DNA from 2 places in the Rossellomorea marisflavi genome. Region 1 is predicted to be linked to the other one. Evidence: a T-box and tRNA genes for the amino acid it is inferred to sense, from the RefSeq annotation. Region 1 holds a T-box; the other holds one or more tRNA genes.

Region 1 (4,211 bases):
CCCGTGGCTTAAAACGCCTTTATACGGTGCTTTGCCTGTCACGGCTACGCCGGTAGTCAATGAAGAGTTGAACCAGCCGCGGTATTGATCGGATCCTTCGAGATAGAGGTCCGCAGGGCGCTGAAGGCCATCACGTTCTTCAAGGACGGCCTGATGTGAGGACCCTGAATCAAACCAAACATCCATGATGTCGGTTTCTTTCGTGAAGTGGCCGTTCGGGCTTCCTTCATGAGTGAATCCTTCGGGAAGGAGCTCTTTTGCTTCACGCTCAAACCAAATGTTCGATCCATGCTTGCGGAATAGGTCTGACACATGACTGATCGTTTCATCAGTGATGATTTCCTGTCCATTTTCAGCATAGAAGACGGGAATCGGTACGCCCCATGCACGCTGACGTGAGATACACCAGTCTCCACGATCGCGGACCATGTTGTAAAGGCGCGTCTCTCCCCACGCAGGGATCCACTCTGTCTCATTGACTGCCTGTAGCAGTTCGTCACGGAATTTATCAATGGACGCAAACCACTGTGCTGTTGCACGGAAGATGACCGGTTTTTTTGTACGCCAGTCGTGTGGGTAGGAGTGCGTAAAGAACGAAATCTTCAGAAGGGCCCCTACCTCTTCCAGTTTTTCAGTAATCGGTTTATTCGCCTTATCATAGAAGAGACCTTCGAATCCTGGTGCTTCATCTGTCAGTACGCCCTTGTCGTCTACAGGACAAAGAACATCCAGGTTGTATTTTTTCCCGATGATGAAATCATCTTCACCATGACCCGGTGCGGTATGGACACAGCCTGTACCAGAGTCTGTTGTCACATGGTCACCAAGGATGACAAGAGAATCACGATCATAGATCGGATGCTTGGCAACAATGTACTCAAGATCTGATCCCTTGACTGTCTTCTCGACAGAGTGATTTTCCCACTCAAGGACAGAGGCAACTTCCTCAAGGAGATCCTCCGCCACGATGAAGCGCTCGCTTCCAACGCTTACGACCGAGTAATTCAGTTTCCCGTTCACCGCGATGGCGAGATTTGCCGGAATCGTCCAAGGAGTCGTCGTCCAGATGATGAACTTATCACCAGTTGCAAGGACATCCTTACCGTCAGCTACAGGGAATGCCACATAAATCGATGGTGACTTTTTGTCCTGATATTCAATCTCAGCTTCTGCAAGCGCAGACTCACTTGAAGGTGACCAATACACAGGTTTTTTCCCTTTATAGATATACCCTTTTTTCGCCATATCACCGAATACCTTGATCTGCTGAGCTTCGTATTCCGGTTTCAGTGTGATATATGGATTCTCCCAGTCGCCGCGAACGCCGAGCTGCTTGAATTGCGCGCGCTGATTGTCCACCTGCTCATATGCATACTCTTCACAAAGCTTCCTGAATTCCGCTACGGTCATTTCCTTGCGCTTGACTCCTTTATTGGTCAAGGCCTGCTCGATCGGCAGCCCATGAGTATCCCAACCTGGTACATACGGTGCATGGAAACCACTCATGGATTTATAGCGGACGATGAAGTCCTTCAAGATCTTGTTGAGGGCATGGCCCATGTGGATATTACCATTTGCATATGGAGGTCCATCATGAAGGATGAACAGAGGACGGCCTTTTGTCCGTTCCTGTACTCTGTCATAGATCGACATATCGTTCCACTGCTCCTGCATCTTCGGTTCACGATTTGGCAGGTTGCCCCTCATGGGGAATTCTGTTTTTGGCATTAATAACGTTTCTTTGTATTCCAATTCAATGGTCCTCCTTCTTCAATTGAACCTGTCATCCAAACCATGAAAAAAAAGCTTCCTCATCCCTAAGAAAGGGACGAGAAAGCTTTTCCCGCGGTACCACCCTCATAAGGGCATGATTGCCCTCACTCGAAAATCCGTAACATGGATCAGTCGCCGTCCGCTAGCATATGTTCACAGACAGGGCTCAAGGGTGATCTTCCGCTTCATTTCCCTACCGGGCTTGCACCGCCCCCGATTCGCTGATAAAGGTTATTGCTGAAACGTACTCTCCCTGTCACAGCCTTTTGATGACAGGTATTCTTTTGGTTTTTCAATTATATGAAAAGACCTGCCTATCCGTCAAGTCAGTGTCTCTTCTTCTTTCAAGGTCTTCAGATCCGTTGCGTCCACATCGAATTCCATGAGCTGATCCCAATCATTCGTATCGAGGAGGTCAAGCTGAGCTTCTATGAGCATTTTGAAGCGTGTGCGGAACACTTTGGACTGCTTTTTGAGCTCTTCGATTTCAATGGCAATCCTGCGGGCTTTCGAAAGTGCTTCATTGACGATACGGTCGGCGTTCTTCTCGGCTTCCTTGATGATGAGCTTCGATTCCTTCATCGCATTGCGCTTCACTTCTTCACCGGCTTCTTGGGCTACGACAATGGATTTATTCAACGTTTCTTCAATCGTCGTGAAGTGTCCAAGGCGTTCGTTCAGGGAATCAAGGCGTTCTTCTGTTTCCTTCTTCTCACGGATCAGGATCTCATAATCCTTGATGATCTGGTCGAGGAATTCATTTACTTCGTCTTCATCATATCCGCGGAATCCACGGCTGAATTCTTTATTATGTATATCTAACGGCGTCAAAGGCATGGGCGCCACCTCCAAAACTTGGTTGATTACTATCATTATAACTAATTTTACGACAGCTTGTACCGAATTTCCTTTAATTTCGCAAAATTATTTCAAAACACCGAACGTGATCCGCCATTTATCCCGCTTCGTCTTACCGTCGATGGTCAGCAGTTTGCTTCTGCCGAACCCCCGCGTCGAGATGACATCCCCCTCTTCCACCTCGAAGGACGTACTCTCGGTTGCCCTCCAGTTTACCTTCACGAGTGAAGCTTTAATGAGAGCCTGAGCCTTTTGCCGGGAAACCCCCTGAATGGCGGAGAGGATCACATCAAGTCTCAGGGAGCTTACCGTTGTGGTATTTTCACTCCACTTCTCATCCGTGATGAATAGTTCTGCCACCTGACGCTTTTCGAGTGAGACCCTCGCTTTCCCGATCTGTTGCAGCTCCATTTCCAAGCACCCTGAAATTTCATCGGCCGCCACGAGCTGATACCGTTCCCCTTCAGTAGGGATATCCCCGAATTTTTCCCTTTTAAGACCTAGTGACATAAGCGTCCCGAGGATCTGCCTATGCTCTATTGTAACAAACTTAGCAGGGTAGTGAATCTCATACAGGCATATTCCATAATCTTCTTCAGAAGGCTCATAATAGTCGGGGTAGATCAGCGCACGCTTGCGCTCCCCTGTTTTCGGAAAAAATGCGACCCTGACGCTGCCTTCGGTCCCGATGATGCTGAGGAGGATGTGCTGCTCCCGGGGATCGAGGAAATCGGTCCGTTTCTGGGCATACTGGCTCTCCACCTGCTCCTTCCATTCGACCACCTGGTCGATGAACCCCCTCTCTTCCGGTCTGAAATGCTGATAAAGTGTCGACATAGGTTTTAACTCCCTCCATGCAAAAGGACTGAACCGGCAAGGGTATCAGTCCTTTAAAGCTTACTACAAAATCCATAAGAAAAGTTGACTAAGGCCTTTGTCGGCCAGTCTAAGTACGATGAAGGCGACAATCGGTGAAATATCGATCATCCCAAGGGGAGGGATGAACTTCCGGAACTGTTCCAGATAAGGCTCGCATATGCGGGCGAGGATCTGGCCAATGGAGGTTTCCCGGGCATTGGGGAACCACGACATCAGGATATAGATGATGAGCGCCCACATATAGATATTCAATAGGGACGATAATATTTGATATAGAAGGAACATGATTCAGCTTACCACCTCGATTCTGTAAAGTCTTCTTCACTGAGGAGTTCAGAAATGTTTCCGCTCACCTCGACGTTATCTGGCGTGCACAGGAAAATGTCACTCCCCACCCGCTGGATATCGCCACCGATGGCATATACGGTGCCGCTCAGGAAATCAACGATCCGTTTCGCCTGGTCATGCTGGATTCGCTGCAGGTTCACCAAGACAGAACGGCGATTTTTGAGATGGTCGGCAATTTCCTGGGCCTCTGCGTACACGCGTGGCTCAACAAGGATCACCTTGGATGACTTTTGAACGCTCTGCAGGCTGACAACGTTTTGTTTCGTCTGTGCCGGTGACTGGGATTTCATGGGCTTCTTCTCCTCATGTTCTTCGTATTTCTCTTCCTCTTCGTATTCGTACTCATCTTCATC
Region 2 (4,211 bases), 1.8 Mb from region 1:
GCCCCTATACTTCGCCTTACGGCTTCGCAGAGACCTGTGTTTTTGCTAAACAGTCGCCTGGGCCTATTCACTGCGGCTCTCTCGGGCTTGCACCCTACCAGAGCACCCCTTCTCCCGAAGTTACGGGGTCATTTTGCCGAGTTCCTTAACGAGAGTTCTCTCGCTCACCTTAGGATTCTCTCCTCGCCTACCTGTGTCGGTTTGCGGTACGGGCACCATCTTCCTCGCTAGAGGCTTTTCTTGGCAGTGTGGAATCAGGAACTTCGCTACTATAATTCGCTCGCTATCACAGCTCAGCCTTCACGATGATGGGATTTGCCTCATCATCAGCCTAACTGCTTAGACGCACATATCCAGCAGTGCGCTTACCCTATCCTCCTGCGTCCCCCCATTGCTCAAATGGAAGAAAGGTGGTACAGGAATATCAACCTGTTGTCCATCGTCTACGCCTATCGGCCTCGACTTAGGTCCCGACTAACCCTGAGCGGACGAGCCTTCCTCAGGAAACCTTAGGCATTCGGTGGATGGGATTCTCACCCATCTTTCGCTACTCATACCGGCATTCTCACTTCTAAGCACTCCACCAGTCCTTACGGTCTAGCTTCGCAGTCCTTAGAACGCTCTCCTACCACTGACACCAAACGGTGTCAATCCACAGCTTCGGTGATACGTTTAGCCCCGGTACATTTTCGGCGCAGAGTCACTCGACCAGTGAGCTATTACGCACTCTTTAAATGGTGGCTGCTTCTAAGCCAACATCCTGGTTGTCTAAGCAACTCCACATCCTTTTCCACTTAACGTATACTTTGGGACCTTAGCTGGTGGTCTGGGCTGTTTCCCTTTCGACTACGGATCTTATCACTCGCAGTCTGACTCCCATGGATAAGTCTTTGGCATTCGGAGTTTGTCTGAATTCGGTAACCCGATGAGGGCCCCTAGTCCAAACAGTGCTCTACCTCCAAGACTCTTACAACATGAGGCTAGCCCTAAAGCTATTTCGGAGAGAACCAGCTATCTCCAGGTTCGATTGGAATTTCTCCGCTACCCACACCTCATCCCCGCACTTTTCAACGTGCGTGGGTTCGGACCTCCATCCAGTGTTACCTGGACTTCATCCTGGACATGGGTAGATCACCTGGTTTCGGGTCTACGACCACATACTCATTCGCCCTATTCAGACTCGCTTTCGCTGCGGCTCCGTCTTCTCAACTTAACCTTGCATGGGATCGTAACTCGCCGGTTCATTCTACAAAAGGCACGCCATCACCCGTTAACGGGCTCTGACTACTTGTAGGCACACGGTTTCAGGTTCTATTTCACTCCCCTTCCGGGGTGCTTTTCACCTTTCCCTCACGGTACTGGTTCACTATCGGTCACTAGGGAGTATTTAGCCTTGGGAGATGGTCCTCCCAGCTTCCGACGGGATTTCACGTGTCCCGCCGTACTCAGGATCCACTCAAGAGGGAACGAAGTTTCGACTACAGGGTTGTTACCTTCTTTGACGAGCCTTTCCAGACTTCTTCGTCTACCCCGTTCCTTTGTAACTCCGTATAGAGTGTCCTACAACCCCAAGAGGCAAGCCTCTTGGTTTGGGCTAATCCCGTTTCGCTCGCCGCTACTCAGGGAATCGCATTTGCTTTCTCTTCCTCCAGGTACTTAGATGTTTCAGTTCCCTGGGTCTGCCTTCCATGCTCTATGTATTCAAGCAAGGATACTGTTCCATTACGAACAGTGGGTTCCCCCATTCGGAAATCTTCGGATCAGCTCACTTACAGCTCCCCGAAGCATATCGGTGTTAGTCCCGTCCTTCGTCGGCTCCTAGTGCCAAGGCATCCACCGTGCGCCCTTATTAACTTAACCGAATTGGTTAAAAACCTAAAATGGCGATACTCGGTAATTTCTTGACTATCAATAAAACTTTATCTAGTTTTCAAAGAACAATGTTCACTCTTTCACAGATGGAAAGAATGTTTGGTGGAGCCTAGCGGGATCGAACCGCTGACCTCCTGCGTGCAAAGCAGGCGCTCTCCCAGCTGAGCTAAGGCCCCGTATGATATGAGATTGGAAATGGTGGGCCTAAGTGGACTCGAACCACCGACCTCACGCTTATCAGGCGTGCGCTCTAACCAGCTGAGCTATAGGCCCCCAACTCTTAATGATGAGTTAAACCATCAAAACTGAACAAAACTTCGACGTCGTCAAACGTTTTAAGTAAATCTTCCTTAGAAAGGAGGTGATCCAGCCGCACCTTCCGATACGGCTACCTTGTTACGACTTCACCCCAATCATCTGTCCCACCTTAGGCGGCTGGCTCCAAAAGGTTACCTCACCGACTTCGGGTGTTACAAACTCTCGTGGTGTGACGGGCGGTGTGTACAAGGCCCGGGAACGTATTCACCGCGGCATGCTGATCCGCGATTACTAGCGATTCCAGCTTCATGTAGGCGAGTTGCAGCCTACAATCCGAACTGAGAACGGTTTTATGGGATTGGCTAAACCTCGCGGTCTTGCAGCCCTTTGTACCGTCCATTGTAGCACGTGTGTAGCCCAGGTCATAAGGGGCATGATGATTTGACGTCATCCCCACCTTCCTCCGGTTTGTCACCGGCAGTCATCTTAGAGTGCCCAACTGAATGCTGGCAACTAAGATCAAGGGTTGCGCTCGTTGCGGGACTTAACCCAACATCTCACGACACGAGCTGACGACAACCATGCACCACCTGTCACTCTGTCCCCCGAAGGGGAAAGCCCTATCTCTAGGGTTGTCAGAGGATGTCAAGACCTGGTAAGGTTCTTCGCGTTGCTTCGAATTAAACCACATGCTCCACCGCTTGTGCGGGCCCCCGTCAATTCCTTTGAGTTTCAGTCTTGCGACCGTACTCCCCAGGCGGAGTGCTTAATGCGTTAGCTGCAGCACTAAAGGGCGGAAACCCTCTAACACTTAGCACTCATCGTTTACGGCGTGGACTACCAGGGTATCTAATCCTGTTTGCTCCCCACGCTTTCGCGCCTCAGTGTCAGTTACAGACCAGAAAGTCGCCTTCGCCACTGGTGTTCCTCCAAATATCTACGCATTTCACCGCTACACTTGGAATTCCACTTTCCTCTTCTGCACTCAAGTTCCCCAGTTTCCAATGACCCTCCACGGTTGAGCCGTGGGCTTTCACATCAGACTTAAGAAACCACCTGCGCGCGCTTTACGCCCAATAATTCCGGACAACGCTTGCCACCTACGTATTACCGCGGCTGCTGGCACGTAGTTAGCCGTGGCTTTCTGGTTAGGTACCGTCAAGGCGCCGCCCTATTCGAACGGCACTTGTTCTTCCCTAACAACAGAGTTTTACGATCCGAAAACCTTCTTCACTCACGCGGCGTTGCTCCGTCAGACTTTCGTCCATTGCGGAAGATTCCCTACTGCTGCCTCCCGTAGGAGTCTGGGCCGTGTCTCAGTCCCAGTGTGGCCGATCACCCTCTCAGGTCGGCTACGCATCGTCGCCTTGGTGAGCCATTACCTCACCAACTAGCTAATGCGCCGCGGGTCCATCTGTAAGTGATAGCCGAAGCCACCTTTCAACCTTCCCCCATGCGGGGGTAGGTGTTATCCGGTATTAGCCCCGGTTTCCCGGAGTTATCCCAGTCTTACAGGCAGGTTACCCACGTGTTACTCACCCGTCCGCCGCTGATCTCAGGGAGCAAGCTCCCATCGATCCGCTCGACTTGCATGTATTAGGCACGCCGCCAGCGTTCGTCCTGAGCCAGGATCAAACTCTCCATAAAAAGTTTGAATAGCTCTTTTAAAAATAAATCTAGAATTAACGTTGACGTGTTTGTCTTGTTTTGTTCAGTTTTCAAGGTTCAAATGTTACTTAAGCTCTCTTGAGCACCTCTTAAATATACCATGATATCAGTCAGTGAGTCAAGCTTTTTCTTAAGTTGTTTTTCGATGTCGTTTTGGCGACAAGGAATATAATATCACCTATTAGCCTATTACGTCAATACTAATTTCAATTTAAATTTAAAAGATTTCATTTCCCCGGCGCAGGTATGATTTTACCCTTACCCGCACCAGGGACATCAATCAGTATACAAGATCTTCTCCGATGTATTTGATCCCCCTTTTAGGGAAGAATCCATCAGGGAATACAAGGTCCCACACCATTCCTCTCTCTCTTCTTCCTATGGCTCCTGCGATGACTATCCCTTCATCGATC

The links. A T-box is a leader RNA that pairs with one kind of tRNA and senses whether it is charged. The one in region 1 lies ahead of ileS (isoleucine--tRNA ligase), so its partner is inferred to be a tRNA-Ile.
Region 2: it has a tRNA-Ile gene. The T-box ahead of ileS (isoleucine--tRNA ligase) is inferred to sense a tRNA for this amino acid. The anticodon was not compared.

The regions. Positions count from the first base shown of each region.
Region 1 is NZ_CP081870.1:1,818,148-1,822,358, reverse strand. Features, by position in the region: gene ileS (isoleucine--tRNA ligase) at 1-1,752, opposite strand, end outside; T-box leader at 1,822-2,042, opposite strand; gene K6T23_RS09670 (DivIVA domain-containing protein) at 2,095-2,610, opposite strand; gene K6T23_RS09665 (YlmH family RNA-binding protein) at 2,698-3,468, opposite strand; gene K6T23_RS09660 (YggT family protein) at 3,532-3,795, opposite strand; gene K6T23_RS09655 (cell division protein SepF) at 3,804-4,211, opposite strand, start outside.
Region 2 is NZ_CP081870.1:35,650-39,860, reverse strand. Features, by position in the region: rRNA gene K6T23_RS00205 (23S ribosomal RNA) at 1-1,860, opposite strand, end outside; tRNA gene K6T23_RS00200 (tRNA-Ala) at 1,973-2,048, opposite strand; tRNA gene K6T23_RS00195 (tRNA-Ile) at 2,069-2,145, opposite strand; rRNA gene K6T23_RS00190 (16S ribosomal RNA) at 2,227-3,777, opposite strand; gene K6T23_RS00185 (hypothetical protein) at 4,079-4,211, opposite strand, start outside.